One region of the Aquimarina sp. Aq107 genome, then DNA from elsewhere that is predicted to be linked to it. Evidence: riboswitches for the same ligand, from Rfam matches in the RefSeq annotation. Region 1 holds a riboswitch; the other holds the start of a gene.
The links. Region 1 has a riboswitch for cobalamin ahead of NMK29_RS00285 (ferredoxin). Riboswitches for the same ligand answer to the same signal wherever they lie in the genome.
Positions count from the first base shown of each region.

Region 1 (17,090 bases):
TCTCCAAATTCATTTACCAACACAGCAATGCGTTTTCCGTTGGCGTTCTTTAACATGTTATGCACTAAGGTCGTTTTTCCTACGCCTAAAAATCCGGTAACTATTGTAATTGGTATTTTATTCATTTCTTTAAATTATAAGTTCTTACTGATGAATTGTATGTTTACATTATTAATATTGTATTTATAATACTATGTTGTTGTTTTCTTCTTCTTTCTTTTATATAAAAACAAGTTCCACTTTTCTTCCGCGACACCGTGTTTGTCCATTTCTGCTCTTGCCATTGTGAAAAACAAATCAGACATTCTGTTTACATAACTCATAATGTAATCGTGCACAGATTCAGGGTCTTCTTGCATTAAAGTAACCAAGGTTCTTTCTCCTCGTCGTATTTGTGTTCTACAAACGTGACAAAGTGCAGAGATTTCGTTCCCTCCTGGTAATAAAAAATAATCCGATGGCGAACTGATACTATCTTCCATTTGGTCTAACCATTGTTCACAAAATTCAGCGCCATCTTTAGGTTCTGGATTCGGATTTTCTTTTTTAGAATCTGATGGACGTGCCAAATGCGACATCATATTCATCATATCTTTTTGAATACGATGTAAATTAGGTTGCCATTCGTGATCATTTCCTAGTTTAGCACGCAGTAAACCAATGGTAGAATTTACCTCATCCAAGGTTCCGATACATTCAATTCGTGCGGAATTTTTATAGGTTCTTTTTCCTCCAAAAACCCCAGTAGTTCCTTTGTCTCCTTTTCTTGTGTAAATTTTCATCTATTTAAAAATTTTTATTTCATTAAAAATGAACCAAATAAAAATTTTCTGCTTAGATCAACCGCTTCGCTTTCGCATAAAAAATTTAATTATTTCGGTGTATAAGCAAAAAATTAATTTTGTTTATGCTCATTTCATACGTTACTTATTTATTTCATTAATCAATTGTAAAAGTATTCCTGATGTACCAAAATAATGATGTACATAAGAGCCCATTACCTTATTTTTTTTATAAATTTTAGCGGTTGCGTCACCACCTCTTGCATCTGTAATTCCTGCCTTTATGGTTGTTTCTGTATCGTTTATTAAACTAGAATAATGAAACTCATGTCCTTTAAAAGTATGACCATTAATTTTGGAAACACGATACCCTAAATGCAGTTTTTTATTCGCCATAGAAGATTCAAAATCAAAATAATTCACCATTTCAAAAGCTTCATTATCTTCAGATATCATAGATTTCCCCAAATACATCATTCCACCACATTCTGCATAGATCTGACCATTATTTTGAGCAAATTCTTTAATACTAGAAAGCATTTTTGTATTGCTAGACAATTCTCTTAAATAAGATTCTGGATAACCCCCAGGCAAATAGATAAAATCACAATCAGGAAGCATCTCATCGTGCATAGGGCTAAAATAGATGACTTCGCCTACCTCTTGCATTACTGAAATATGCTGAGGATATATAAAATTAAAAGCCTCGTCTTTGGCAACTGCAAATTTTATGTTCTTGTTGTCTATTGGTTTCTTTTCTGAACTAACTTTTGGTGCTACTTGTTTGGAGGCTTCTAAAATAGCTTTCCAATCGACTGTTTTATCTAATTCAGTAGCAATTTGATCAATAACACTATCAAATTTTTCAATGTCGCGTATGTTTAACCCTAAGTGTCTTGATGGAATTTCAATATTTTTCAAATTTGATACATACCCAAAGCATTTTACGTTGATGTCTTCGCAAGCTTCTTTAAGCATCATATAATGTCTTTCGGAGCCTACTCGATTAAAAACAACTCCCATGATTTTCACCTCCTTATCAAAATTCACAAAACCTTGAATCAACGGTGCCACAGAATAAGCAACTGCTTTTGCATCGACTACTAATAAAACAGGAGTTTGTAATTTCTTTGCCATTTCGGCCGTGCTTCCTGTATCTTTTTTAGCACCATCAAACAATCCCATAACGCCTTCTATGCAATTAATTTCAGCATGCTGGCCATAGTAATGTAAACTAGTGTTGATTTCATTTTGATCCATCATAAATAGATCTAAATTGACTCCTACTTTTCCGCTAGCTAATTCATGAAATTTTGGATCAATATAATCCGGACCAACTTTAAAAGACCGTACATCAACACCTTTTCGTTTAAGCAGCCGTAATAATCCTAAAGTAACAGTTGTTTTACCTGCATTACTACTTGGAGCAGCTATAATAAATTGTTTGCTCATCCTTCAGTATATTTTGGGCTTTCAGAAACTGTTGTCCTCATTAAAATTTCATAATTAGCTTGAATACGCTTCGCAAATTCTTTAGCAACTCCAATTTTTACCACCCCTTTTTCTGCATCAACTATTTGAGTGGTATGTATTCCTTTGCAATACGTCTGAAAAGCGAGTACTATATCTTCTAAAGTATGTTCCGTATTTAATTTTCCATCTGTAATAATATGAAGGTGATGATGAAATGCTATATCCGAACAAATTCCTTTTATTTTTTTAAAACCAGCTATTAAATTGGTCTTACCCCCAGTTTTAAGATCTGTTAATACCGTTTCAATTTCTTTTAGAATTCCTGTTTGATTTAAAATATGTTGCGCTTCTCCATCAAATAAAGAAACCATAGAGAATTGTGTATGTTGTTTTTTCGATTGTTCTGCAATTTTATGCACAGCTCCTTTAGCATATGCTATAATTTCATCTTTCATCATAGAACCACTAGAATCTATTAAAAAGATATGATGCTGCTTCAAAAGGTTGTTCTTCCTTTTTGTTTTTAATTCAAATTTATCTGTCGCTACATATTGACTTACCGTCTTTTTTGTATTTATGGAAGTAATAGTTGCTTGGTTAATTTGATTTGAATTTGCGCCGTTATCAATTGTATTCGCAGCTATATCTTTTGGTTTTCTAAATTCGTTTAAGGGACTTAGAATATGTATGTTTTCTTCTTTAGAAGGAGTTCCATTTGAAGGAGATTCTTTTGGTTGCTCGTTTTCGTTTTGATTCGGTTGTTTCTGGTTCTGATGCTGATTTGTACTTCTATGATTCAATACAAAATCGGCAATTTTATCTACGGCTTCTGTAGTAACTTCTGATTGATTCAAATAAGAGGTATAAGCTCTAGCAGTTTTCAGTAATAAAATATCTGCACGCAAACCTTCTACTTGATGCTGAACAGCTAATGCACTACAATATTCTATAATTGAATCATTTATTTTTATAGATTTTAAATTCTTTTTAGCCCTTTCTATTTGTATCGCTATATCTTCATCTTTATTTTTATAATTAGCGACAAACTCTACCGGGTTATCATCAAACTCGAAACGTTGTTTGATAATTTGCTGACGTACTTTCGGATCTGTAGGTGTTGTTATACGAACACTTAATCCAAAACGATCTTTTAATTGAGGCCTTACATTTCCTTCTTCAGGATTCATAGAGCCAACTAAACAAAATTGACTTTTAAAATAACGAGAGATGCCTTCTCGTTCTAAATAGTAACTACCAGAAGCAGCTGCATCTAATAAAATGTCTGTAAGGTAATCTTGTAGTAAGTTCACCTCATCTACATACAAAACACCTTGGTGTGCTTGTGCCATTAAACCTAAGTTGACAACTTCTTTCTTAGCATTGATCAATTGTTCTAAATCAATGCTTCCAATAAGTCTGTCTTCAGAAACACCAATAGGTAAATTAATAAAGGGAAAAGATTGTTGAGTACTCATTAGATTTGTTAGCGATCTAATGAGCGTAGTTTTTCCGGTTCCTTTATCACCAATAGCTAATACTCCTCCAATAAGAGGATCAACCAAATTTAATATAAGTGCTAGCTTAAAATCATCTTGACTAACAATAGCTGAAAAAGGAAAATTGATTTGTTTTTCGTCTTGTATCATAATACCATACTATTATTATAGATCCATATCAATCCTATAATTATCGAAGCTACTCCTGCAAGACCATTCATCCACTTGAAAATTGCTAGATTACGTTCTAAAAAACGACTCATCACAACAATCAAAACATAACTATATACCGCCATTGCTACAATAATTCCAAGAGATTCTACAGCTAGTATAAAAAGAGCATCAGTTATAGTTGCACTACTTAAAACTAGTGCAGATGTTAATGCCCCTCCTGTACCTGCCAACCCATGCAACATACCAATCCAAAAAGATTTATTCATTGGATTTACAGCAATTTCTTCTCCTTGGGTTCCATGTAAATGAATTGGATTCGAAAGTTCATGTTCGTGAGGTTCAATTTTTTTATGGACTTTTACCATTTCATTAATAGCATGATTCCTTCTGATTGCTACGATCCCTAACCAAATCATAATTGGACCGACAGCTAATTCTGCATAAAAAGAAATATCATTTATTACTAAAGAAGTTATACTCTTAAAAAATAATGCAACTCCTCCAAACAATAACAAGGTTACGGAATGACCAAATGCCCATTGAGAAGCTTTGAATACCGATTTAAAGCTTACCTTTTTTTTATTAATGGCATTCTCCGTAGCTAGTACAGAAACCGCTGTTACATGATCTGGTTCAAAAGAGTGTAAAATCCCAGCCATCAAAGGTCTAATCAAAGAAGTAAAAGTCATTTTTTATTATATTTAATAAATGTTCCGTTTTTATGAATAAGGTAAATATCGAGTGTCACCTGTTTAATTTTCACATGTGTATGTTGATAACAATGTTTTAACAGCAACTGAAAAAAAGGAGCGTCTTGCTCAAAATCAAATAACTCTATCAACCGTCCAGCCATATTTAAGGATTTGATTTTATCTACATCCTTATAACCAATTTTTTGCGCTAATTCTACTACAAAATCTTTATTCCAACTAGAGACACAGCTATGCGTATCGATAACTCCACCAGCTAGTTTTACAGCCTTGCCTAGCATAATCCCAATACTTACCTTTTCTATCGGTGATTGATTAATTTTATTGAGAGTTTCTCCTATCCAATTACCATAATGAATAAAAGCTTGCTCAGGTAAATGATTAAATTTTTTTGACAGGAACTTTTCGCTTCTGGCACCAGAATTAATAACCAACTCTGTTACCTTATTTGCCACTGCAACATCAATTCCTTGTTCTATACTTGCTATATAAGATGAAGCGGAATAGGGTTTTACAATTCCGGTGGTTCCTAAAATAGAAATCCCATTCATAATACCAACCCTCTCATTCAGTGTTCGTTTGGCTAATTTTTTCCCATCAGTAACATACACAGTAACCGATACACCGCACTCTAAATCGTAATCGTGTAATAATTTTTGAAGAGCGCTAGCTATCATTTTTCTTGGAACAGGATTAATGGCAGGCTCTCCAATAGCCAATTCTAAGCCTTTAAGCGTAACCGTGCCAACACCTTCTCCGGCAATGAACTGAATTCCTTTTTCTTGTGTTAATTTTAGCATACAACCAATCTCTGCCCCATTGGTAACATCTGGGTCATCTCCCGCATCTTTAATTACCGAACAGTTGGATGTGCTTTCTGTAAACTCGCAATGGTGAATAGGTATTTCGAGGATTTTATCTATCGGTAAGTATACGTTAACAGTCTTATTTTTTTTCTGATGAATAATAGCCTTCAAACCTGATTTAGCAGCAGCAGTAGCGCAAGTGCCAGTAGTAAATCCATCTCTTAAAGGCCCTTTTGGAATTTTTCTCAAACTCATACTACAATCGTTTTAGAGATTAATAATTCCAAGGCTGAAGTAGTATATATTACCTTAAAATACATTGGTATTTTTGGTTGATTGATAATAATGATTTGTACATCTGTTTTTAAAGCTGCTTCAATTTTTGTGCTTAAAAACCCACTATTTCCTGTTTCTTTAGTTAAAACAACATCGATCTGATGCATTTTAATCACCTCGATTTCTTTTTTCAAGTTGGCAGAAGGCAGTCCTAAAATCAATTGTTCTTTAGGGAAATCACTTTCTTCCGCAATTGCTAGTGATTCAGGTCTGTTTAATATTCTAAAATATGTAGTGTTTTTTTGCCACCAAGGTGTTAATCTTTTAATCGATTGCACTCCAGTTAGCACCAGTACTCTTTGATCTTCTTTTAATAATTCTAAAGCCTCATCATACGTATTGACATAAGACACTAACAAATGTGCTGTTTTAGGAAGTAATTGTCGTCCAAATCGTATAACAGGAATTTGTAAAAATTCTGCCACTTTAGCTATAGTATCGTGCAATAGTTCTGCAAATGGATGAGAAGCATTTACAATCATTTCTATATCATTCTTAATGATGTATTTTTCTAATTGTTGCTCATCTAACACACCGTGTCTGTAACTAGCAATCTTAGTTGTTTTAAAAGAGATATTTGTTTTTGTAGAATACACGAAAGGCAAGGCCATACTTTCTAATAAAGTGGCTGTTTTTTTACCTTCTGTTGTTCCTCCAAAAACTAATATCATTATGCTTCTTATATATTATTCTGTAACTACAAATTTCTTATTGGTTCTAAAAATATGTTTCCATTCCGGACTGTATAATTGTGACCTGTTCTTACGTGCGCCAATAGCATGACCTACGACAATTAATACGGTTCTCGTTTTCTTGCTTTTCTTCACAATTTCTGCCAGATCCTCTAATTTTCCCTGAAAAATTTCTTCATCCTTCCATGATATTCTATACATTACAGCTACTGGAGTATCTGCATTAAAATGTTCTAATAATTGCGCTTCTACTTTTTTAGCAATTCCAGCACTTAAAAAGATACACATAGTAGCATTCGTTGCTGCAAATGCCGAAATACTTTCTTTAGAAGGCATTGGTGTTTTGCCTTCACCACGCGTTAATACAATAGATTGTACGACTTCAGGAATCGTAAATTCTGATTTTAAAACTGCTGCTGCTGCGCTAAATGCAGAAATTCCTGGTACAATAAAATAATCCATCCCCAACTCGTCAAAAATGGTCATCTGTTCTTGGATAGCGCCATATAAAGAAGGGTCACCAGATTGTAAACGTACAATTGAATTTCCTTTTTTATAATGTTCTTGCATGATAGACACTTGCTCTTCTAAGGTCATCATTGCAGAATTTCTAACTACAGCACCTGATTTACACCAACTGGTCATTTCTTCGGGCACTAAACTACCTGCATATAATACACAATCGGCTTCTTCTAAATATTGTTTTCCTTTTACCGTTATTAATTCCTCATCTCCAGGTCCAGCACCAATAATAGCAATAGCAGTACTACGTTCGACTTTAGTATCTAATGCTACAGAAAATGTAAACTTCTCACCGTTATCTAAATGGATTTTCTGCTTTTCAATTACTACATTTTTATTTCCAGAAAGTAACATTGCTGTAGATTCTGAAACACCCTGTACACCAATTTTAGATCGCACTACTTCACTTGGATTAGGTACTGTAATCGTATTTATTTCATCTGCCGTAAATGTGCTAAAAGGAATCTTGTTATTGTTACTGAAGTCCAAATACGCTTGTTGTCCTGCTTTGATATCAATGGAACCAAAGTTTTTAATGGCCGAAAAGTGAATATTTCTACGTCGTAATTCTTCTTTTAAAGTGGTTTCAAACAGCACTGAATCTAACTGTTTAGAACACCCTGAACCTATCGAAAGTACTTTTGGAATAAAAAACAAACTTGGAATACTAACTTCATACATCTTATAACTTATAGCGATACATAATTCAAACTGTGCGTAATCAATATCTGCTTCCCTATAAAAAACAGTGACAAAATTGGGCAGTGTTTTTTCTAAATGCTGAGTACCTTTATCTTTAATATCTAACAATAAAGCCGTGGGCTTATTATTTACAAAAAGCGCCATCGTTTTGTTCATAGACAATGAACTTTTCACTTGCCAATCAAATTGAGTACCTAGCGTATCTAATGCCCAAATGTTTTGTACATCACTCGAAGTAGATATAATAGGTTTTGCTCCTAAAACTGCTGCAATTTTCGAAGTAAAATCATTTGCACCACCTTTATGACCACTCAATACTGATTGTACATTTAATCCTAAATCATCTACCGAGACCACAGCTGGATCACTATTTTTATCTTGAATATATGGTGCAATTAGTCGTACACAAATACCTAATGCAGTAACAAAACAAATACCATCTAATTTTGTAAAATTTTCATTTAAATAGTTCGAAATAGAGTTAATAGTAGACACGTTTCCATTAGTTGATGATAACGTAGTTATGACCACCGATTTTGGAAATTCTTTCTGAATAACAAGGGCTTTTTCAAGGCCTTTTTCAGTTACTGCTATGATGGCTATTTTTTTCATGTATTATTTTTCTGCTGTGTGAATGCTAATTGTATTGTGTTCGTTTAACTGTATGGTATTCGTGCTAATCGTATATTTTAACTTCGTAAGTACTGAAATGAATACGATGCTACTACTTTCTCTTACCGCATTAGTTACAAATCGAACTCCCGGATTTAATTGATAAACTGTTTGGATTAATTCTTTTAAACGACCTCCGTGTCCACCAATAAAAACAACATCAGGCGTAGGATAGTTTTTTAAATTAATATTAAAGAAATCATCAATTACAATTTCAATACCTGGCGTTCCTAAACGTTCGGTGTTCTGTTGGATAATAGTCCTGCATTCAGTTCGTTTTTCGAAAGCTATTACATTTATATGCGGAAAATGTTGCTTTGCTTCAATAGCTACAGAGCCTGTGCAAGAACCTATATCCCAAAAAACACGTTGATCTTGTAATGCTAATGCATTAATGGTACTTAAACGGATGGGCATTTTGGTAATCATATTCGCTCGATTCTCTAAAGGAATAAAAGCAGCATCAGGAATACCAAACAGTTTTTCCTTAGATCTTATCCGTTTTAATAACACACAATTTAATCTATGATGTGTTTTGATTGAACAAGTGGATATATCAAGTTGTTCAATACGTTCATCATCACCATCTAAAGATTCACCAATAGTAATTGAATAATTGTCAAAACCATATTGTAACATACGTTTCGCTATTACTGCTGGTGTTTTTTTGTCATCTGTTAAAACACCAATCAATTCATTTCTATTGATTAATGCTTCATCTAAAGCTGACCAGTCTCTACCGTGAACCGATATTGATTTTAATACATTGTAATTTGTTTGCGTTTTATGACAGAGTAACTGAATACTATTGAAATAGGGAAAAGCTTTGAGCTGTCCGTTAGGTAATAAACGTTGTAATGTATTTCCGAAACCATAGAAAAAAGGATCTCCCGAAGCAAAAACAACAATAGAAACGTCAACCGTTTTGTATTGTTCTATTAAAGCATCCATTTTTCCCGAAATCTCAATCCACCTATGATTTTTAGGTAAATATGATTGTACCAATTCATAATGACGTTTTCCACCAGAAAAAACAGACGATTCTTTAATTAATTGTAGCACTTCGCTATTCCAAACAGGAGTAGGATGATTACTAATACCAATCAAATAATAATCAATATGTTTTGCGGTTTTTATCATTTATTAATAAGATTCTTTAATTACAACATCGCTTATGTTCTTGCGTTTTTCCCATTGTAAACGTTCCAATTCTGGACTCTCATAGAACTTATCTACGTGTCCTAAACATAAATAACCTATTAACTGTCTATCTTCAGGAGCGTTTAAAATGGCTTTAATTTTATTTGGGTCCAAAATACTTACCCAACCTAAACCAATGTCTAAAGCTCTAGCCATTAACCACATATTTTGAATGGCACAAACCACAGAATACACTCCTGCTTCCTTCATAGTCGTTTGTCCTAAAGTAGGATCAGTGCTTGGTTTATAGAAAACAGCAATATTCAAATCCGATTCTATAATACCTTCCAACTTTAATTGAGTATAGGCCTCCGCTTTTTTTTCTTTAAACAATACTTTTGCCTTTTCATTTTCTTCAAAAAAACTTTCTTTTATTTTAGTTCTAGTGACTACATCTTTAATAATAACAAACTCCCAAGGTTGCGAAAACCCAACCGAAGGTGCATTTACTCCTGCAAATAAAATCTTATCTAAATCTTTTTGAGAAACAGGCGTATCTATAAAACGGTTTCCTCTCACATCTCTACGTGCAAGAATTATCTTTTCTAGAGTCTCTATATGTTCTGAAGTAAATTTGCTCATCTTACGGTTTAAAATAGTTTGAAGCTTCGGGTAGTGTAAAAGCGGCATTTACAATAGCAGCCGCAACATTGCTACCACCTCTGTTTCCTTTTACAATTACCCAATCAGTAGTTGTAATTTGAGATAACTGTTCTTTTGCTTCTAACACATTTACAAAACCAACAGGTACACCAATAACTCCTACAGGTTTAAAAGTTGTGTTTTCTCTTAGTTGTTCTACAATTTCGAATAATGCGGTAGGTGCATTTCCAACAACATATAAAGCAGTTGGGTGCTTTTCAATAGCTTTTCTAATTCCCGCTTGGGAACGTGTAATATTTGCTGAATTTGCTAATAACTGCGAATCCTCATCATTTAACAAACAATGTATTTGATTCCCGTATGCCGCAGTAAAAGCTTTCGTGATTCCAGCTTTTACCATGGTAACATCGGTAACAATCTCTCCTCCGCTCTTAAGATGGTTGTGCCAATTTTCAATAGCTTCTGATGTTGCCGAATATTGATTAAAATCTTCCAAAATTCCTGTGGTATGAATCACTCTGGTTATTGCCCATTTATCCGAAATAGAAAAGGGTAAATTGGTAATATACTCCGTAACAATTCTAAAACTCTCTTGTTGGATTTCTTTCCCAGTATGCGGTTTTCTGTTGAGATATCCTCGCGGTGTAATCAAATAGTCTTTAAAACGATACGTTTGCGAGTTTCCAATCATTACCAGGCAAAACATATCTACATCTTCTGGATTAAACGCTCCTAAAGTGGTAATTTTAAGTTCTTCTTCTGGTCGTGTAACATGTCTTATAATCGCAACAGGTGTATTAGGAGAGCGCTCTTCTAAAAATATTTTTTGTAATCTACCTAGTTGCCAATGTCTTTTTTTACTCCTTGGATTATATAAACTTGTCACAAAATCCCCAGTAGCCGCAGCTTTAATTCTTTGCTCTATTTTGTTCCAAGGCGTCATTAAATCTGATAAAGAAATACAACAAAAATCATGACCCAAAGGTGCGCCTAATTTACTCCCTGCAGCTAAGAAAGCAGAAACGCCCGGTAAGGTTTCTAGTTCAATATCCGTATGCTTTTCTTTTGACACCACTTCATAAACAATGGCAGCCATTGCATAAATACTAGCATCACCAGAACCAATAACGACTACATATTTGTCTTCATTCGCTTTTTCAATGGCTTTATGCGCTCTTGCTTCTTCCTTACCCAATGGCATTGAAATGAGTTCTGCATCTTCTCTAAAAAGAGATGCTCCAAACTGAAAATAATAATCGTAACCAATAACTACATCTGCTTTTTGCAAAGCATTTTTAACTACGGGTAGCATATAATTAATATCTCCAGGTCCTAAGCCTGCAACTGTTATTTTCATAAGGCTTGTTTTTTAATAATGAGCAGAGAAAAATAAGGGATCTCTCTTTTATTTGCTATTGCCCAATTATTGGTAATAAACTGTTTGTCGGTTCCTAGGCGTTCGGCATAGATAATGCTATGTTTTTTGGTATCAATAACAGAAGTAATACTCTCCATAACAGATTTTATTTTCATTAGTACTACCGTGTCAAAATGATGAATTACTTCTTTTAATTGATCTTTACTCTGTATACGAGGTATAATCGTTACTTTTTCATTCTGTAAGCATAAAGGTATTTTGCTTTCTGAAGCTAAATGTAAATAGGAGGTAATACCAGGAATTAAATCTATAGGTAATTTACGCGATTTTATTTTTTCTAATACATAAGAAAAAGAGCTAAATGTGCTAATATCTCCTTCGCTAACAATAGCAATAGATAAGCCTTTATTATAATCCTTTACTATTTGTTGAAATGTAGTCTCATAAATTGTTTTTGCCTGGGTTCTTTCTAAATCCATTTTTAGATAGAAACCTTGTAGTTTCTCTACATCTAAATCATATTGATTTAAAATAGATAACGAATAACTCGATTTTCTACCATCTTTAAATAAGGATCCTGGATAATAGATTTTATCAGCTTGTTGTAATGCTTTTAAACCTTTTAGGGTAATTAAATCGGCATCACCAGGTCCTAAAGACACTCCGTATATTCGACCCATCGTCATATACCTAACATCTTTTTAACCTTATTCCCCAAACTGTTTTGTTTTTCATTAGGTTTTTCATCTTCTTCAAATAAAATTCCTTTCACATTTAAGTGGTGTCCCATTTGTTCTTTCCCTTGAAATTCTTCAAAACCAATCACTTGTTTTCTGTACTTACACAGTTGACAATTCATATTGGCAATTCCATTTTTAGCTTCATGTAAACGCTCATCAAAGGCTTGTAAAATCAATTCATCCGTACCAAATGGATCTGTATACACATATTCTAAATCAGAATTAGCATTCATTTCAGAAACACTTTTATAAATTCGTTCTAATAAAACACCTGTAAAAAAGAAGAAAGGAATGACGATGGTACGTTTAAAACCTAACCTCTCCACTAACTGCAAACCTTCATCAATCTTAGGATAGGCTGTTCCGCTATACGCTGTGGTAGCAAAACCAAATCCCATTCCGTCCCAAAGCATACTAGTTAATTTAGCAACATCGCTATTGGCATCAGGGTCTGTAGTTCCTCTACCAACTACTACCAAACAGGTATCTTTTCTATCTACTTTAGGTAAGTTGTTTTCTGTTTCTTCAATACGTTTTAATGACAAATCCAGTAAAAAAGAACTTACTCCAATATGTTTCCCCATAGAAATGGTTAAATCATCGTGATACGTCTGTAGTGTATTTAATTCATAAGGAATGTCATTTTTGGCGTGAGAACCTGCAAATAAAATAACAGGTAAAGCATAAATTTTACGGATACCATTTGCATACATACGCTCCACAGCTGCTTCATAAGTGGGGTGATTAAATTCTAAAAAACCATAATCTACTTCATAAGCATCTTGATAACGTTCTTTTAAGATACCCACCAATCGTTTGAATGATTTTACACCAGCTTCTCTTCGTGTACCATGTCCACACAATAAAATTCCTTCTTTCATCTATTCGTTTTTATTATTTTTTTATCTGTCATATGTAACATCCAACAACACGTGCTGCTATGTGTTTTAGAAATTAAACTTGGATGTTTCATTTACTATTAGTTTTTAGATTAAATTGGTGTTGCGCCAATAATAAAAACTACCGGCATTTGTATCGTAGCATTCATTATTTTTTCTTCTATATTTCCTAAGTTTCCAGTAACGATGGCTTGCTGTTTTCTCGAAACACTTGAAATAGCGTTTACAGGAATCCTATCATCTTTACATACTTCTAATAATTTAGGAACAATTCTATGCAAGTTTTTTAATCCCATGTAAATAGAAATCGTATTCCCTGCTTTTAGCATATGTGCAATTCCATTTAATTGCTCAAACGAATAATCAGCTGTATGCGCAGTACATATTAACATGGAATTAGATTGATTGCGCTCTGTTATTGGTATATTACAAATATTAGCCGCTGCTAAGGCTGCAGAAATTCCCGGTACAACTGTAAAAGGTAGTTTGTGTTTTTTCAAAAAACGAGCTTCTTCTGCTGCTCTACCATAAACATATGGGTCTCCTGATTTCAACCTAACCACTTTATCTCCCAGTTCGCAATGATTTTTCATCAACGTATTGATCTTGTTTTGTCGGGTTTCTTGGTTTTCCGAATCACCAAATTTTCGACCAACATACATATGTTTAGCCAGTGTATTGATATCTAATATCTCATCAGAAATTAAATTATCATGTAAAATAACATCAGCTTTTTCAATAGCTTCTAAAGCTTTTAACGTTAATAAATTTTTATTCCCTGGCCCTGCACCAATAATATTAATTTCTGGTAAGTGTTTTTTTGTAAAAATCCATTCTGGGTTTGAAAATTGATACTTAAAATTAAGCAGTGCCTTTGATTTTGAATTATCGACTATTTTAAAGTTTTCTTTTGTTATTGTATGAAAAACCGGTGTTGGCAGGCTTAACTGGATAGCTGCATTTTCATAAAATTCTTTCCGTTTTGGGTGCATATCCGAACAACCATTAATAATTTCGCCAAAACAATTTTGTTCTAAAATTGCTTCAATTAGATCTATAGCATCTTTTTGATGAATAAGATTTACAGGTACATTAGGGTTTTTTAATTGTTTCTTATCTGCTAGCAATCTTCCTGGATTACGTTGTGGTCCAATTAGTCCTGCTAATCTTACTATAGTTATGTTAGCACGAAAATATTGTTGCAATAATTGTTCTGCCTTGAGTAAGGCTCTCCCAGATGCTTTTTCTGGCGCACAATCTTCTGTTTCATTTATCAGGTTATTACTATTTTGATATACTGAAGTAGAGCTTACAAAAATAACCTTAGTTGATCTAGGTGTATGTTTTATAATCTGTTCGATCTGAAGCGGATGAACGACTTCTATGTTATCAATACGTTTTGGAGGAAAATTGATAATAAGCGTCGATGTTTCATTTATAAAAGATTCCCAATCTCCTATAATCGTATCAGATTCAATTTTTATTCTGCTTGTGGGGAACGAATACTTACATAGTGATTTTAACGCATCCAGTTCAGCGGTGCTTCCATTAACTGAATACCCTCTTTTTTGAAGTTGCAACGCAAGCGGCAACCCCAACCAACCTAAGCCTAGTATAGAGATATGAGTACTCATAACTACCCTAAAACTAAGCTTGTATTCTGTAATTGAATTTTTTTACAATACTCCCAAGCTTTGCTCTCGACAGAATCAAATTCAATTTTCCCTAAAACTTCTCCAAATTTATTTTTGAAACGAATACCTGTTTGTTGTGTTCCTTTCTGATGAAAATATTCTGTACTAGAAATTTTTGATTTTTGCAATTCCATATTTTCTTTAGGAACAGCTGCAATCGTTAATCCAATACTTTCGGTTTTGGTATGTAATTCTAGCGTGTACGCTTTTGTATATGCTATCGTATCTATTTCTTCAAACGAAATGGGACTTCTATCAGCCACATAAAGCATCGCTCCTTTTGGGTTTTCTAACAGATATAAAAATAACGGGTATAAATATTGGTCAGAACTAAATCCTTTGGTGATATAACATTCTCCTAACTCTATGTCATCTTTTAATTCAAAAGGTTTTGGTTTTACAGGAGTTCTTTCATTATTAGAAAATTGTTGTTCCCATCCTTTTTGGTACAATAACTCTTCTTTGATAGGGTTTTCGTTATTGAGATGTCTTCTTACAATTGGAATTATTTTTTCTACTGTTAATTCTTTATACCAAAATTCTCCAGGATGTACAATACAAGTGGGTGCATCTTCACATCTTCCATTACACCTTGTTTTAATAGTATGGGTAGTATCCCAAACTTCATTATTACGTAAATAAGCTCTTGCTGCTCTTACAACTTGCTCAGATCCTGCTTTTTGACAAGAACCTCCATCACAAAAGAAAAAAGTATCTTTTGTATTTGCTATATTTTTACCCATTTTTTTTATTATGGGGGAAAGTAGGGTAAGAAGCCAAAAAAGACTGGCTACCTAACACTTAAACTTTTATTCCCGAAAGTTAATATTATGTTTTGCTTTAGGCAGGTATTCTGACTCACTCTACTTTTAACGCCTTCCCATTTTTAAAAAAACAGTGGCCAATATGTTAAAAGCTTTTTGCAGAGTTTACAGCTGCGGGAACAGTTTTGGATTCTCACCAAATTCCCTTTTAATTCTATATTCTTTTTAAAGTACAAGAATAAGAAACCAAAAGCCTCACAAATGTATCGTTAATTTTTGATTTATATGCAAATAGTTTCTAAAATCAATTTTGTTCTTTCCAGAGGGGAATATTTAGGCAATGTTATAATTTCGAATCCTTTGTTTTTATACTGTTCTAAAAGGGATTTTTCTAATCTCAAACAATATTCAAATTCCTGTAATCGTTGTCCATCTTTGCAATAGATCTCAAACCAGGTTGGTGTAAAAAAAACAATTTTATGATATGTTTCTTTATAAGGAAAGTCGCTTAAGTACTTTGGGATAGCTTTGTTTTCTAACATTAAATAAGCTTCTAAATCTAACAAAGATCTATCGCAAATTAGCGTATCAGTATTCAATAGTTCTTGATTTGTATGTTTAAATACAAGATCCGTAAATCGATCAATATCTCCCCAAGGCATACCATTGTTATTGTTTTTTTGCTCATCAATAATTACTTTTCTAGCGACCTCATCCATACAAGGTATGGTTTTCTTTAGAATATTTATCAATGTCGTTTTCCCAGTACCTGGAGCCCCAGTAACGATGTATTTTTTTTGTAGTTTACACATATTGAACTAATAATAAGACTCCAATAACTAAAAGACAAAAAACAATACTTACCTTATAATTAATTTGGCTTACTGTTTTAATTTCTTCGTTCTTAATTTCACGACTATTAGTGCCTATAAAAGGTTTCTTAACCAATTTTCCGTGATAATAATTTGGCCCTCCGAATTGACAGTTTAATACATATGCTAGAGCAGCTTCTGGATAGCCAGCATTAGGACTACTATGCTTTTTTCCTTCTCTAAACAGGAAAGAAAATCCGCTTAACTTAAATCTCACAACCAATATTAGTAGTGCAGTAATTCGAGCAGGAATATAATTAGCAACATCATCTAATTTTGCGGCAAATTTACCAAACTGTATATAACGATCGCTTTTATATCCAATCATAGAATCTAAAGTGTTGATCATCTTATATCCCATTGCTCCTGGAACTCCTAAAATCAAAAAATAGAATAAAGGCGCAATAACACCATCACTTAAATTTTCTGACATGGTTTCGAAAGTAGCAACTCTAATTTGCTGTTCATTTAAATTATTAGTTTCTCGTCCTACAATCCAAGACAGACGTTTACGACCTGCTTCTAATCCTTCATTTTTCAAGGTATTAAATACCGCATACCCTTCTTTTATCAAT
Region 1 is NZ_OX030782.1:65,041-82,130, reverse strand. It holds gene cobW (cobalamin biosynthesis protein CobW) at 1-125, opposite strand, end outside; gene NMK29_RS00350 (cob(I)yrinic acid a,c-diamide adenosyltransferase) at 192-782, opposite strand; gene NMK29_RS00345 (cobyrinate a,c-diamide synthase) at 924-2,234, opposite strand; gene NMK29_RS00340 (AAA family ATPase) at 2,231-3,901, opposite strand; gene NMK29_RS00335 (hypothetical protein) at 3,898-4,614, opposite strand; gene cbiD (cobalt-precorrin-5B (C(1))-methyltransferase CbiD) at 4,611-5,696, opposite strand; gene NMK29_RS00325 (precorrin-6A/cobalt-precorrin-6A reductase) at 5,693-6,448, opposite strand; gene cobM (precorrin-4 C(11)-methyltransferase) at 6,464-8,305, opposite strand; gene cbiE (precorrin-6y C5,15-methyltransferase (decarboxylating) subunit CbiE) at 8,309-9,505, opposite strand; gene bluB (5,6-dimethylbenzimidazole synthase) at 9,509-10,147, opposite strand; gene cobJ (precorrin-3B C(17)-methyltransferase) at 10,149-11,525, opposite strand; gene cobI (precorrin-2 C(20)-methyltransferase) at 11,522-12,226, opposite strand; gene NMK29_RS00295 (sirohydrochlorin chelatase) at 12,229-13,167, opposite strand; gene cobA (uroporphyrinogen-III C-methyltransferase) at 13,278-14,819, opposite strand; gene NMK29_RS00285 (ferredoxin) at 14,822-15,622, opposite strand; cobalamin riboswitch at 15,705-15,909, opposite strand; gene NMK29_RS00280 (AAA family ATPase) at 15,925-16,455, opposite strand; gene cbiB (adenosylcobinamide-phosphate synthase CbiB) at 16,448-17,090, opposite strand, start outside.

Region 2 (17,090 bases), 1.2 Mb from region 1:
TACCTTTGGAGTGATGTTTCACTATTACAACTTATTAATAGCATCCCGAAGACTACTAACGTTAGTTTTATTATATTTTTCATTTTAATTGGTTTTTATTCGTACAAGCCGAACAGGTTGATTTGATTGATGATAAGCTTCCTTAGGTATTTCTACCTAAAGAAGCTTGGGTGTAACTTAAACTAAAATATAAGCTTAATTTCTCTTATTCACTTTCTTAAGTTCCTCTCCTCCAGGAACATTTAAGTGATCTGCAATTTTAGAAACTTGTCTTAGATCAATATCTCCAGTAATAGTCATTACTACTGTATTAGGACCTCCATCATTTTCCATTCCTTCTAAAAACATAAATAATTCAGTAACGTAATTATCATTTTTACCAGGCTTAGAGTAAAACTTTACGTTTTTTCCATCGCTTTTAAAACGCATTAGTTCATCTAATGAAGTACTCTTAAGATACTTTTGCACATCTGCTTTCATCTTCTGACCTATTTCATTTTTTTCGGTAACAAAGATTTTAATGTTTTCAATATTTTCTACTAGATTCACATAATCCTTAATTTCAGGATCATTACTTTCTAGATCCATCTTGCTTAATAATTTAAACATTTTACTAGTTACCACAATAGATGACACATCGTTCATGTCTTCGTATTTATCAAAATTGCTTTGTGCAATAGAAATATATGGTACAAATGCTACTAATAGTATGATTACAAACTTTTTCATAATTGATTCATTTTAAGATATCCCCTTGTTCTAGGAATAATATTCGTATTTATTTTATTAATTTATTTTTGGCTGTTTCGAACTCGTTTAAATACACTAATTCTTTTTTAGCCGTATCAAACTCGTTCAGGTAGACCAAATCCTTTTTGCCCTCATTCATTAAACTAGCTACCAAATCAAGGGCTTCTTTGGTTTTCTGTAATGCTAATTCAGGATCATCATAGGTACCATATACACCTTCTGGATCAACTCCTGCAGGAATATCTTTTATAAACAGCCCCACAATCAAGGCTATTGATGCAGCTACACCTATCCAGGTATACCAGGGCACTCTACTTGTATTAGTATTTAAACTAATTTCAGAACTAGCAGTTACTTGACTTTCTTCAGAAAAAAACTGAAACAAATCTTTATATTTTTCCAAATGTGACGGCACGCTTTCTCCGGTAAAATAAACCTTTAATTCTTTTTCTTCAGAAAGTGTCGTTTCTCCTTCAAAATACTTATCCAGTAGTTTTTCTAGTTTAGCCAACTCCATAATTGTGTTTTTTTAATAATTCTTCTCTTATTGTTTTTCTTCCTCTTGATAATGCTACTCTAACCGCTGTTTCATTCATCTCTAACATTTCGGCAATTTCTGCATTATTGTATTGTTCTATATCCCTTAGCTGGATTATCATACGTTGTTGTTCTGGTAATCCATCCATAATTTTACCTACCCACTCTAGACTATCCTTAGCCTCTACTTGTCGTTGTAATGAGGGACGTTCATCTTTATAATTACTATGTACAATTTTTAAGTTCCCACTTTCTTTTGCTTTCAACTTATCATAGCAATAGTTCTTAGTCATTGTCATCGCAAATGCTTCTACATTTTTATACTCAGCCATTTTTGTTTTATTCCTCCATAGCTTTAGTAGTATTTCTTGCGTAGCATCCTCTGCTTCTTCATTACTTACCAACAATCTTTTAGCCAACCTGTACAGCTTGTCTTTAAAACCATTGGTAAGCGTTATAAATGCTCTTTCCTTCATATTGTGTTGGTTGGTTGTTACAAAACTAACTTGTTAGCTTTATATAAGGGAGACGACTATACATATAATTTGTTACACATTTTTTTAAAATTATAATAAAGTCCCTATTTTTAGGGTTATATAAAACAAAAAAAGTTTATGAAATTGCTAAAATATTTTACTGCGCTTCTTTTCTTAGGAAGTATAGTTACCGGTTGTTTTGATGATAATGATGATGTAATACAACCTTCTTCTGATCTCGACATTAAAGATTTTATAAGAAGAGGAATGAATGTATGGTATCTATATAAGGAAGATGTCCCAGATTTAGCAGATGATCGCTTTTCTTCTAATGGAGAATACACCGATTTCTTAAACTCTTTTAATTCTCCAGAATCATTTTTTGATCACTTAGTTGCAGATCAAGATGAATTTAGTTGGATTGTTAGTGATTATATTGCATTAGAACAATTGTTAGATGGCATTACATTAAACAATGGAATGGAATTCGGATTAGTTCGATATCCAAATGAGCCTACCCAAGTTTTTGGGTATGTTCGTTATGTATTACCAGGAACAGATGCTGAAGCTAAAGGAATAAAAAGAGGAGACATCTTTAATACTATCGATGGAACTCAAATAACAGATTCAAACACGACCACCTTACTATCGCCTGAGTCATACACTATTGGTTTAGCAACTTTTGATGGAACTAACATTACACCAACAGGAGAATCTGTTTCTCTAACAAAAACACAATATACAGAAAACCCAGTTTTTTTATCTAAAACATTAAATGTGGGAGGAAACCCAGTTGGATATCTAATGTATAATGGATTTAGATCTAATTTTGAAGTAGAATTAAATAATGCTTTTGGTCAATTTAAATCTGATGGAGTTACCGATTTTATATTAGACCTGAGATATAATGGTGGAGGTGATACAGAAACCACTAAGGATTTAGCTAGTATGATTACAGGACAATTTAATGGCGAAGTTTTTACTACAGAAGAGTGGAATTCTGACAGACAACCGCAGTTTGGGGACACTAATCGTTTTGACAATCAGATAAGAAATGGAGATGGAATCAATAGTCTTAACCTTAGTAGAGTATACATCCTAACCACAAATAGATCTGCTTCTGCCAGTGAATTAATAATAAACGGGTTAGACCCGTATATTACAGTAATTCAAATAGGAGATGTAACTAGAGGTAAGTTCCAGGCATCCACAACCATTTATGATTCTGATAATTATTTTAGATCCGGAACAAACTTAAATCTTGGTCATACTTATGCGATGCAACCGTTGATTTTAAAAACTATTAACTCAGTGGGCTTTACGGATTATTTTAATGGATTTACTCCTGAAATAAGTAATCCAGAAGATTATAGTAATCTGGGAGTACTTGGAGATCCTGACGAACCACTTCTTAATGCTGCTATCAATGACATCTTAGGAAATCGAAGTAGCATACAAAACAAAAACATTGAGTTTAACGAATTAGGAGGCAGTAATATGCATCAACTCGACTACGAAAGAATGTATAAAACGTTTGACAAATAAAAAATCAAACAAAACTAATACTAAAAAAAGTTCCCAGATATAAGTATCTGGGAACTTTTTTTTATTTATCTATTAGGCTTAAAATTTCAAATTAAATCCAATGCGAGCATTTCTACCTCTCGTACTAAAACCAAATATCTCTTGATACTCTTCATTAGTAACGTTATTCATAGCTGCATAAATACTTAAGTTGTCCATCAATTGATGACTAATATAAAAATCTAATATTCCATAACTATCTAACTCCACAGGATCTGAAGCAAAAGTGACAGGATTAAAAAAGGTATCATTCCTTTTACTATTCATTTGATAACTTACAGATGTGAAAGTTTTAGAATCTAACTGGTAACCTATAGAAGCCTGTATACTATTTTCTGGAATTCTAATATTATTCTCTAATTTATCAATATTAGTATATGTAAAATTAGCATTAATAGATAATTTATCTTCTAAGAATTGTGCATTTGCCTCAACCTCTACTCCATTTACTTCAATATCTTCTGTAGAATTCAAATTTACAAAAGTGGTAGGATCAAAAGTGATAAAATTTTCAGATGTTCTATCAAAATACACAACACTTATCGTTGCCTTTTTCTGATGAGAAAATTCAATTCCAGCCTCAATAGTAGTACTTTCCTCTGGTTCTAAATCAGGATTCCCGCTAAAAAATGCCGTATCATACAACTGAAATAACGATGGAGTAATATAAGCCGTACTATAAGATGCCAGTCCTTTTATATAATTTCCTCCAAAAGTATATGTATAAGAAGGATTAATGCTATACACCATATGATTGCCATATGCACTATGAATATTTAAACGTGCTCCAGCATTAATATTAAGACCAAATTTAGAGGCATACACCAAATTTACATATGGATCAATGATATCAAAATCAGCTTCATTATCATTAATTGTCTGCTCAAAATCATCACTTCCAAATGGAATACTAAATAGATTAAAATCACTATAGGAACCATTGGCACCTATTACAGTATAAAATGTATTATTAAAGTTATACTTATTGTAAGCATCAAAAGTATAGATCTTACCTTCATATTTAGAAGGAAAACTAGAATTAAACTCTCTTTCTACTAATGCATAACTATCTACAAAAGTGAAACTTCCATTTGGATATTTAGCTTCCCAAAAGCTCCCACCTCTTAATTGCCTACTATTAAACTGATTATTAGCATCGAATCCTGCTCCACCATCAAAATCTGTTTTATACTGATCTAAGTTCCCAAAAAAGTGAAACTTAAAATTCTTACTCCATTGATATCCAACTTTTGCATATACATTAAATTTGTTATAAGCATCGCTATCAAAAGTATTTCCGCTAGTAGATTCGAGAGGATCCTCTGCAGCCGATAAACCATCAGTAGATTGATGAGAAAGACTACCTAAATAACTTACTTTACCAATTGTACCATTAATAGATGCAAAGTTTACGAATTCATTTATATCATAATCTTGATCATCTTGTGATTGGTTTGTACCAATACTAGAAGAAAATTGCGCTGCGATAGCATCTTTACTTTCTGATTTTGTAGTAATATTAATTACTGCTGCTGCTGCTCCAGATCCATACAATGTACTAGAAGCTCCTTTTAAAATCTCTATAGATTCTATTTGACTAGTTGATAATAATCTTAAATCAAAATCTCCTGCAGATGAAGTAGGATCACTTACTGTAACACCATCAATTCTAATAACAACTTGACGATTTCTTCCACCACGAACATACACTCCTAATGGTTCTCCTGCCGCATTATTACTTCCATTAACAAAAACTCCTGCTACTCTATTTAATACCGTAGCAACTGATTGACCTTGACTACGTTCAAGTTCTTCTGAGCTAATCTTAGTAATTACCTTACCACTTTGCTCTCTCTTTAATTTAAATTTCGAATCAGAAATTACCACTTCATCTAATTCGTTTACCTTTTCTTCTTGGTTTACTTCTTGCGCTGAAATAATCTGAGCTCCTAACATAATTAGCGTAGCCCCAAAAAACACTTTTTTGTTCATTTCCTAAATGACTTAATTTTACAATTACCGGAAAAAAGTATGCAGTTTACCCATACCTAAACTTCTATCCCGAAAGTTTGACATATCGAATTTAGGCAGGTCTCCTGGCTTACGTCTTATTGTTTACCTTCCCATTCCGAAAATGTCGAAACAGTGGTTATAAAGAAATAACAATAAGCGCCTACTACGTTACTGAAATAACAATCAGTCTCGATTTGGCAAAGTTTACAGTTGCGGGAACAGCTCAGGATTCATTCATTATAGATTTATAATTTATTCACCTGATTCCCTTTTAATTCTTAACACTTGAAAGTGTCTTAAAACCAAAATTCTGCGCGAATGTATCATATTTCTTCGAAAATGTGTTCTCTTTAATAAATAAATTAGTAATACTAGTATATTTACACTCTTAAAAACCACAAATGTTGTATTACGTAACAGGAGGAGAACGCTCAGGCAAAAGTAGTTATGCCCAAAATCTCGCATTAGAACTCTCGGATAATCCCAAATATTTAGCGACTTCTAGGATATGGGATGGAAACCATAGAGCACGAATTGATAGACATATTGCTGATCGAGACAATAGATGGGTCTCCATTGAGGAAGAAAAAGAACTATCTAAAGTTGTCGATGATGATACAACAGTGGTTATTGATTGCGTAACTCTATGGCTTACTAATTTCTTTGTTGATACTAAAAATGACATTGAACTTTCTTTATTACAAGCAAAAGCAGAGTTTGATAAACTCTTAAAAATTAACGCTACTTTTATCATAATATCCAATGAAATTGGAATGGGAGTCCACGCCTCGACAGAAATTGGCAGGAAATTCACAGAGTTACAAGGTTGGATGAATCAGCATATTGCCAAACATGCAGATCACGCAGTATTAATGGTATCCGGAATACCAGTAAAAATAAAATAAATGGATTTTACTATTTCTTCATTAGATAGATCTTTAGAAAATACGATACAACATAAAATCAATCTCAAAACTAAACCTGTTGGGTCCTTAGGCAAGCTTGAAAAAATAGCATTGCAAATTGGATTAATACAGCATAAAACAAATCCACAATTAAAACATCCAACAATTCTTGTTTTTGTTGGAGATCACGGAATCGCAGAAAAAGGTGAGGTAAATCCTTACCCGCAAATAGTTACGAAGCAAATGGTGTATAATTTTCTTAATGGTGGTGCGGCGATCAATTCATTTTGCATCCAAAATAAGATACATCTAGAAATTATTGATGCTGGAGTAAATCACAATTTTGATAATGTTCCGGGGCTAATTGATGCCAAAATAGCGTATGGAACTAAAAACTATGAAATAGAACCAGCAATGACAATAAATCAATGTAATAATGCTATTGCTAAAGCGTCTCGTATCGTTTTGGACACATTTCAAAACGGGTGTAATGTAATAGGTTTTGGTGAGATGGGAATTGGTAATTCTTCTGCAGCTGCATTATTGATGTCTCATTTTACAAAGATTCCAATTATGGAGTGTGTCGGTGCAGGAACTGGAGTTCAAGGAGACGCTATTAAAACAAAAAAAAGGATTTTAAAAACTGTTTTTGAAAAGCACAATCCCAATTCTCCTATAGAAGCACTCACTACTTTTGGAGGTTTCGAAATTGCCATGATTACTGGAGCAATACTTAAAGCTGCAGAATTGAAAATGACCATTCTTATAGATGGTTTTATCGTAACTGCTGCCCTATTGGCCGCTAATGCAATTAATAAAAACGTATTGGATTATTGTATTTTTGCACATTCATCCGAGGAACAAGGGCATCAAAAAATATTAAACTTTCTAGAAAAAACACCTTTATTGAACCTAGGAATGCGATTAGGAGAAGGTACTGGTGCTGCGGTTGCATACCCTATTTTAGAATCTGCGGTATCATTCCTAAATAATATGGCTAGTTTTGAAGAAGCTGAAGTTACTACAAACGAATAAAACCTACTTCTAAATGAAAAAGGGAGTTTTATCCATAATAATAACTATTGTTGGTTTTTTCTTTACATATAAATATCATACGTTAATGTATGAAATACAAAATAGTCGTATAACTGGAAAGGAAGTAAATTTCCTTTTTATTAATGATTTAGTTTCATTTAGAAGGTTATTTAAAATAGTAATTATCAGCATTTCTTTATTAAGTTTTTATCTAGGAATTATGACTGTTTTAAAAAAAAATAGAATTGGGATGGTAGGGATAATATTAGCTAGTATATTATTTATATCAGTCTTTATATCCTTCTGGAAATATTTTATTTAAAACTATTTTACAAACATCAATATTCATCAAAATCTAAGAGTTTACATTTATGAAAAAAGAGATCCATATATTCTTTACTGCTCTTATGTTTTTCACAAGAATCCCTTGTCCCAAATGGGTCAATCACGATCCAGGGTATTTACGTAAGAGTTCTAAGTACTTTCCTTTAGTGGGTATTTTAATTGGAGGAATTGGAGCTTCAATATTCTATGGGTTCTCTTTCTTGTTCTCACTAGAAATCTCCTTACTACTGTCTATGTTCAGTACTATTTATGCAACAGGAGCATTTCATGAAGATGGGTTTGCAGATGTTTGTGATGGTTTTGGTGGTGGTTGGACTAAAGAAAAAATTCTTTTGATCATGAAAGATTCTCGATTAGGAACCTATGGAACTATTGGGATTTTATTGTTACTAGCAATTAAATTTTCTGCTTTAAGAGAAATAGCTCCTATATATATTCCACTAGTTATAATCTCTGGTCATAGCCTTAGTAGGTTTATAGCAACCACACTTATTTTTACACATCCATATGTCCGTGATACTGAAGATAGCAAAGCTAAACCCGCAGCAAAGAGTATGAGTGTTTCCATGCTTATGATCAGTGCTTTTTTTGGAATTGTTCCGTTAGTATTTTTTCTAAACCCTTTGATCCTTCTTACGTTGATCCCAATGTATCTTTCCAAAATGTTTCTAGCCGCTAAATTTAAAAAATGGATAGGTGGCCAAACCGGTGATTGTGCTGGTGCAGTTCAGCAACTTAGTGAAGTAGTATTTTACCTTAGTATATTAGCTTTATGGAAATATATCTGGTAAGACATACAACTCCTGATATTCAAAAGGGAATATGTTATGGACAAAGTGATCTAGACATCACAGATACTTTTAAATCTGAGGTCATTAAAATTCATAAGCAAATACCTAGTAAAGAAATATCTAAGATTTATAGCAGCCCACTAAAACGGTGTAAAGTATTAGCAGAAACATTCCATATCGAAACTATTTTTGATAATAGATTGCAGGAATTAAATTTTGGTGATTGGGAATTAAAAAACTGGGATGATATTCCGCAAGATGAACTAAATCCTTGGATGGAAGATTTTGTAAATGTTAAGGTGCCTAATGGAGAATCTTATATTATGTTACAACAGCGTATGATCCAATTTTATCAATCTCTAGATCATGCTTCTGATAAAAAAATAATAATTGTGGCTCATGCAGGAGCGATAAGAGCTTTACTAGCACACATTAGACAAATAGATCTCAAAGATTCTTTTAAAATAAAAATAAATTATGGAGATGTAATTAAAATCTAACCTAACCGTAGTCTAGCAAAATTATAGTTAGAAGAAATTTCTTTTCCTACTACACGAACATCAAGTCGTTCTCTAAAAAGTGGAGCATTTACTACTAATGTATGATATTCTCCATTTTCTCCACAAGCATCCACACCCAAAACTTCTAAATCTTTAATAAGTTGTCGATCTATATTTCTTCCTAAAAAATCTGACCCTAACGTATTATTACAAGAAACAATCAAGGCTTCAATCCCATGATCAATCATATCTAACACTAACTGTTTTCTGGATTGTTGCCAGATAGGCAACATCGCTTTTAAACCTGCAGCATTGGACACTTTCTCTTCCCAATCCCTATGAGATTGAATATCAATATCTCCAAACACGGCAGATTTCAAATTATACGTACCGGTTAACACTTTTAAGTTTTCGATATACAATCGTTCATAATCAGTCCATGTACTTTCAAAAAAATAGATAGGTAACTTCATAGCACTTGCCTGCGCTTCTAATATTTCTTTTGGAATTCCATGTGATCTAGATCGATCGCCATATTCATTAAGCACATTTAACAAAACTACAGGCTCATGACCTTGTTTAGCAGCAATATGCATTGCATAACAGCTATCTTTTCCTCCACTCCAAGAACACAAAAATGACATATCATACTATTTATCTACACAAATTAACGGTAAATCATTATACGTTTTCAAAAAATATATCGAAGTTTGAAAAATATTCTAAATCACATGAAGAATTTCTATATCCTATTTGTATTATTTATTTCTTTTCAATCATGTAAAAAGGAAAATAAAGAAAAGGTATCAATAGCAACACAAAAACTTGTAGAACAAAAAGTCCAGTACGCAATAGGGTTTACTATTCAAAACAAAGAGACCTATAAAGAAATAAAGATTACCTCTCCATGGCCAGATGCCAAAAGTTCATTTACATATATACTACATCCTAAAGGAACTGAAAAACCAGCAGTAAACGGAAAAGTTTCATACATCCAGATTCCAGTAGATAAAACAGTAGTTACTTCTACCACAGATATACCAATGTTAGAATATCTGAAATTAGAAAATAAATTAATTGGTTTTCCTCATTGTGATTATATCTCCTCAGAAAAAACGAGAAATTTAATTGATAATGGTTCTATCACTGAATTAGGTAACAATGGTCATCTAAACACCGAACTTACGCTAGAGCTAGCACCGGAACTTATTATTGGATACTCTGCTACCGGTGATACCAAAACGTATGATTTATTAGAACAAACAGGAATTCCTGTTGTTATGAACGGATCTTGGATGGAACAACATCCATTGGGTCGTGCAGAATGGATAAAGTTTGTAGCCGCGTTTTACAACAAAGAAAAAGAAGCAGATAGTATTTTTAAGGTGATCGAAAAAGATTATAATAAAGCAGCTACTTTAGCCAAAAATTCTCCAACATCTCCAACCATCTTATCCGGAAATATGTTTAAAGATGTATGGTATGTCCCTGGAGGAGATAGTTACGTTGCACAGTTTTTAAAAGATGCTAATACAAAATATTTATGGGAGGAAACACCAAAAACAGGAAGCATTGCATTAAATTTTGAAAGTGTACTTGAGAAAGCTCAAAATGCTGATCTTTGGATTGGTTCAGGATCTTCTAAATCTCTTTTGGAACTAAAAGAAAAAAACAATCGTTATACTTTTTTTGAAGCATTTAAAAATAAAACCGTATATTCTTCTACGTTAAAAACCGGCGCAAAAGGTGGATTGATATATTATGAATTAGGACCTATGCGTCCGGATTTAATTCTTAAGGATATAATCCAAATAGCACATCCCGAACTATTAACAGATTACGAACCTTATTTTTTCGAAAAACTGAACTAGTTGACCCCAAATAAATCATATAAAAGTGTTTTCATTATCATTCTCATAGTACTCGTACTATGTTTTGTAACTAATATAAGCCTTGGCTCTGTGTTAATTCCTTGGCTTGACACTCTAAAAAGTTTAGTAGGCGTTACCGTCGAAAAAGAATCTTGGAGACATATCATTGTTGATTATAGATTGCCTAAAGCTATTACTGCTGTAATTGTAGGTAGTGGATTAGGTGTATCTGGACTATTAATGCAAACATTATTTAGAAATCCCTTAGCTGGACCTTTTGTTCTTGGCATCAGTTCTGGAGCTAGTCTTGGTGTAGCATTATTGATTTTAGGAAGCGCATTAATAGGTGGAACAACAGCGCTATTTTTAGTATCTAATTGGGGATTAGTAGTTGCCGCTAGTCTAGGTAGTATTTTAGTTTTATTTATGGTAATGTTGGTATCAATCAGAGTTAGAGATACGATGGCAATTCTAATTATAGGATTAATGTTCGGTAGCATTACTGGTGCAATCGTAAGTGTACTTTCTTATTTTGCCCCGGCAGAGCAATTGCAACGTTACATTTTTTGGGGATTTGGAAGTTTAGGAAATTTATCTTGGATTGATGTATTAATTTTCTCTTGTATTGCTTTATTAGGAATTGTGTTAGCTGTTTTTGCAATAAAACCTTTAAATACATTATTACTAGGAGAAAATTATGCGCGTAGTCTTGGACTAAACATTAAAAAAAGTCGTTTCTTGATTATTTTAGCTACTGGATTGTTAGCAGGAAGTATTACAGCATTTGCTGGACCAATAGCATTTATAGGATTAGCTGTACCGCATTTAACACGACAATTATTTCATACTTCGGACCATAAAACATTAATTCCTGCAGTGATGCTAATAGGTAGTTTAATCATGTTAGTTTGCGATATTATATCACAATTACCAGGTACAGAATATACATTACCAATAAATGCTATTACATCATTAATTGGAGCTCCAGTGGTTATCTGGTTATTAGTAAGAAAACGAAAAATGTTGTTTTAATTTAAGAAAATCAAGATAGTAGAGATATCCTAAAAAGATTCGATACTATATTAGATGAGTACATCACTATGGAAATAGAGTCATTAGATACCGAAAATCAAAATATCGTTCTAAAAACGGAAGATCTCTCTATTGGTTATAGTCAGAAAAACAATCTAGAAGTTGTAGCGGCAGATATCAATCTTAAATTATACGAAGGAGAACTTGTTGGATTAGTAGGCGCAAATGGAATAGGAAAATCCACATTACTCAGAACACTATCTAAGGTGCAGCCAGCATTACGTGGCGACATATTTTTATCTGATAAAGAAATTAGAAAATATAAGACTTCAGAATTAGCTTCACAGTTAAGTATCGTATTAACAGAACAGATTGCCTCAAAAAACCTAACTGTAAAAGAATTGGTTGCATTAGGAAGACAACCTTATACTAACTGGGTAGGTAAACTACTCGAGGAAGATATCGAGAAAATAAAAAAAGCTATAGAAGTTACTCATATAGAAGAACTCGTAGACAAAAGATGTTTCGAATTAAGTGACGGACAACTACAAAAAGTTCTTATTGCTCGGGCGATTGCGCAAGACACGCCTTTTATTATGTTAGATGAACCGACGACACATTTAGACGTTTATCATAAAGCATATATATTAAAACTATTAAAACGTTTAGCCTTTGAAACCCAAAAGACGATTTTATTTTCTACACATGAGATTGATTTTGCAATCCAGTTATGTGATAAAATGATAGTTATGAATTCAGAAGGTTTCGAATTTGGGCGTCCTAAAGAGTTAATTCAGTGTAGAGCATTTTCTGCTTTATTTCCAGAAGACCTTATTTTGTTTGATCCAGAAACCGGAAGCTACAAAGTAAGACATTAAACAAAATATACAATGAACAGATTAACAGATATCATAGAACTTATTGTACAATGGGGTACTACTCCAAAACTAACCATTGAAAATAAAGAACTTGTTTTAAAACAAACTTTGATATCTCTATATCAAGAATATCTGGCAATCGTAGGAAACACTCCAGAAGACGAAAAAGAATATCCGGAAGCTCCAGAATTTAATTTCGAAAAAATCTCTAATACTATTAGATCTAATTTTCCAAAATTGGGATTTTATCAAATGATTTTAGATCCTTTTGAAATGACGAAACCCGATAACGGACTTGGAGATGCTAATGATGATTTATCCGACATTATCAAAGATCTAATGGAGGTTCGATGGAGATTCGAAAACACAAGTGATAAAGATGCTTTGTGGTATTTTGAATTTATTATGCGTAATCACTCTGAGAGACATATCGTTAATATTTTAAAAACATTAAAAGATCTAGAAGAACAATCATAATTTGATTATTTACCCTTACTTCTTTTCAACTTATACTGGCTAAATTTTTATCTTTGAAAAAACTACTCTTAAGGCAAGCTCTTGAGCATTTGTGGTAAACTTATTTTTTTATCTTGAGGCAAGCCTCGCAAAATCAAAATCTCGATTATCGAGTAAATAAAAAATTACATGTCAGAATACATATTGCTAGTCGTTGCAGTCGTTGCAATTATAATAGGTTTTTTTATAGGTAAATACGTAGCGTCACTAAAAAACAAAAGTGATCAAAGTGCGTTAAGCGAACGCTCTAATCAATTACAATTACAGTTAGAAGAAGCAAAAAAAACCGCTGATCAACAACTTGAACTTACCCATCAACAACAGCAAGTACAAAAGGAAGCTTTAGAAAAACAACTTTCTAACACCGCTAAGGAAAGAGATGAGATTCGGAGAGAAAAAGATTTTCTCAACACCGAACTTACCCGACGTAATGCCGAGTTTGAGAACTTACAACTCAAAAACCAAGAACAAAAGGAAGAAGTTGGAAAACTACAAGAAAAATTTACAAAAGAATTCGAAAATCTAGCGAATAAAATTTTAGACGAAAAATCCAATAAATTCACGGAACAGAATAGAGAAAATATTAAAAACATTCTGAATCCTTTGCAAGAAAAAATCAACACTTTTGAGAAAAAAGTAGAACAAACTCATAAAGAAAGTATCGATTATCACGCAGCTTTACGTCAGCAAATACTTGGGCTTAAGGATTTAAATGAACAAATGAGTAAGGAGGCTACCAACCTTACCAAAGCCTTAAAAGGTGATAGTAAAATGCAAGGTAATTGGGGCGAATTGGTTTTAGAAAGGGTTTTGGAAAAATCTGGACTAGAAAAAGATCGAGAATATTTTGTACAACAAAGTTTTACAACAACAGAAGGTCAACGTGTTTTACCAGATGTAGTGATTCATTTACCTGATAGTAAGAAAATGGTCATTGATTCTAAAGTCACCCTAACTGCCTATGAACGCTATGTAAATGAAGATGATGAAAACTTAAGAACTACATATCTAAAAGAGCACATCACATCCTTACGACGTCATATCGATCAACTCTCAGAAAAAAATTATCAAGATTTATACGATATCGAATCACCTGATTTCGTGTTGCTTTTTGTACCTATAGAACCCGCTTTTGCCATTGCAATTAATGAAGACAACAAACTGTATAATCAAGCTTTTGAAAAAAACATAGTGATTGTAACTCCATCTACACTTTTAGCAACGCTACGTACTATTGATACTATGTGGAATAACGAAAAGCAGCAACGTAATGCTATAGAAATCGCAAGACAGGCAGGAGCTCTGTATGACAAGTTCGAAGGATTAGTTAAAGATCTTACAGGAGTTGGCAAAAAGATTGATGATGCTAAAAAAGACTATTCCTCTGCGATGAATAAACTCGTAGATGGACGTGGTAATTTGATTACCAGTGTAGAAAAACTTAAAAAAATGGGAGCTAAAGCTAAAAAATCCCTACCAGAGGCAATTATAAAACGTGCTTCTGAAGATAACGAAATTTAATTTTTTATTATGGACATAGATACTCCTCAGATTATCATACAATTGTTAATGGGATTGGTATACGCAATTCCAACAATATTCTTTATTGTAATAAGTATATATTATTTATCAAAAATGAAATCTCAAATTGAGGGTATTCTAATTTTAATTGGTAATGTAATTATATTTTTATGTATCATTATTGGGCGAATATTATTTATACAATTTGCTTTTTATCAAAAATGGGAAGGTACTATTTACTCCTATATAACAACAGCTATTAGCATCGTATCCGTTGTTGGAAGTGTCCTATTTGCTGTCGGGATATTTCTTCTAATGAAAAAAGTGATCAGAACAAAATCATTAACTTCATGAAAAATATTCACACACTCATTTTTTTATTAATTCTTGGGCTTTTTACCGAAACAAATACTGCTCAACAGCTCTATTTCCCGGAACGAGGAAGTTGGAATGAAAAGAGTCCTACCGAATTTAATATCGATTTTGCAAAGCTTAACGAAGCTGTTGAGTATGCCAAGGATCAAGAATATTCTGGATCTAGAGATCTACGACAAGCAATACTAAAAGGTTTCGAAAGAGAACCTTATCATAAAATTTTGGGGCCTACCAAAAAAAGAGGTGCTCCTGCCGGTTTAATTCTAAAAGACGGATATATTATTGCTAAATGGGGTGATGTAGATCGCGTGGACATGACTTTTAGTGTTACCAAAAGCTACCTATCAACCATCGCAGGTTTAGCAATAGATAACAAACTGATTAGTTCTGCAGATGATTTCGCATACAACTATATTTGGGATAACACTTATGACGGTAACCATAACAAAAAAATTACCTGGAGGCATTTACTTACACAATCATCAGATTGGTCTGGACAATTATGGGGTGGTTATGATTGGGCAGATCGTCCTCCAAAAACAGGTAATATCGATGATTGGAAACTCAGAAAACTACAAGAACCAGGTACCGTTTTCGAATATAACGACGTTAGAGTAAACGTATTATCCTATTCACTCCTAAATATTTGGAGAAAGCCTATACCACAGATTCTTAAAGAAAAAATAATGGACCCCATTGGTGCTTCGACTACATGGAGATGGTATGGATATGATAATTCCTGGGTTAATATTGATGGTATACAAATGCAATCTGTAAGTGGTGGCGGTCATTCTGGTGGCGGTTTGTTTATTAACACCAAAGATCATGCTCGTTTCGGACTATTATTTATGAATAATGGGAAGTGGAATAACAAACAATTGATTTCAGAAAATTGGATTACAGAAGCTACTAAACCTTCTAAAGCTAATTCTAATTATGGATTTATGTGGTGGTTAAACCAAAAAGGATCTCGTCATTGGGAAGGACTTCCGGAACATATTTATTATGCCGCAGGTTTTGGAGGTAATTTTATAGTCATCGATAAAAAACAAAATCTTGTTATCGTAACTAGATGGCTAGAACCCAATAAAATCGATGAATTCGTTACTAAGATTTATGATTCTTTCTAAAAATTTTACCTCTATATTTGTAGTAATTTTAAAACTCAGCTTATGATATGTTTCACACTTATATCAAAAAAAAACAGCATTTATGCCGTTCTTTTTTTAATAATTTTGGGGATTACAAGTTGCACTAAAGATGCAGACAATCTTACGTTTACTGCTATTACTTCTATAGAAGGTATCGCTCCAGAAAGTGGGCCAGGAGATACCGAAGTTACAATTACTGGTATTGCCTTTGATACTAATGAAAATGTTACTTCTGTTTTTTTTAATGATGTAGAAGCTGTTATAAATTCTATTACCGCTACAGAAATTAAAGCTATTGTTCCGAGAGGTGCACAAACTGGGATCGTCAAAGTAATAACACAAGGAGAAGAAACCTTAGGTCCAGAATTCACATATATAATTACACCAGCACAAGTAAGCACGTTAATCCGTAGTGAAATATCTGGTGATGTAGATGGACCTGTTGCAGAAGCATCTTTTTCTTCTCTATGGAATATTGCTGAAGATGATGAAGGAGCTATTTATATAACGGATTATGGCAATAATAAAATTAGAAAAATTGATGTCAACAATATTGTAAGTACCGTTGCCGGAATGACAGGAGTTACCGGATCAGTTGACGGCACATTGGCTGAAGCTACTTTTTCGAACCCTAGAAGTATGATCATAGATCCTGATGGAAATCTTATATTAGTAGACTTTAACAATAATAATGTTCGAAAAATAGATCTTACCAATCAAACGGTTGAAACTATTGCGGGAACAGGAGAATTCGGATTAGTTAACGGAATCGGCAGTATAGCTCAGTTTTCTTCTCCCATTGGGATTGCA
Region 2 is NZ_OX030782.1:1,290,233-1,307,322, reverse strand. It holds gene NMK29_RS05305 (DUF4252 domain-containing protein) at 1-83, opposite strand, end outside; gene NMK29_RS05300 (DUF4252 domain-containing protein) at 196-729, opposite strand; gene NMK29_RS05295 (hypothetical protein) at 779-1,267, opposite strand; gene NMK29_RS05290 (RNA polymerase sigma factor) at 1,254-1,763, opposite strand; gene NMK29_RS05285 (S41 family peptidase) at 1,902-3,308, shown strand; gene NMK29_RS05280 (TonB-dependent siderophore receptor) at 3,387-5,339, opposite strand; cobalamin riboswitch at 5,416-5,682, opposite strand; gene NMK29_RS05275 (bifunctional adenosylcobinamide kinase/adenosylcobinamide-phosphate guanylyltransferase) at 5,762-6,265, shown strand; gene cobT (nicotinate-nucleotide--dimethylbenzimidazole phosphoribosyltransferase) at 6,266-7,300, shown strand; gene NMK29_RS05265 (hypothetical protein) at 7,314-7,622, shown strand; gene NMK29_RS05260 (adenosylcobinamide-GDP ribazoletransferase) at 7,672-8,436, shown strand; gene cobC (alpha-ribazole phosphatase) at 8,418-8,936, shown strand; gene NMK29_RS05250 (diphthine--ammonia ligase) at 8,933-9,580, opposite strand; gene NMK29_RS05245 (ABC transporter substrate-binding protein) at 9,668-10,807, shown strand; gene NMK29_RS05240 (iron ABC transporter permease) at 10,808-11,839, shown strand; gene NMK29_RS05235 (ABC transporter ATP-binding protein) at 11,908-12,717, shown strand; gene NMK29_RS05230 (DUF5063 domain-containing protein) at 12,730-13,194, shown strand; gene rmuC (DNA recombination protein RmuC) at 13,363-14,754, shown strand; gene NMK29_RS05220 (hypothetical protein) at 14,764-15,108, shown strand; gene NMK29_RS05215 (serine hydrolase) at 15,105-16,259, shown strand; gene NMK29_RS05210 (IPT/TIG domain-containing protein) at 16,302-17,090, shown strand, end outside.
Region 2: another riboswitch for cobalamin. It lies ahead of NMK29_RS05280 (TonB-dependent siderophore receptor); the one in region 1 lies ahead of NMK29_RS00285 (ferredoxin).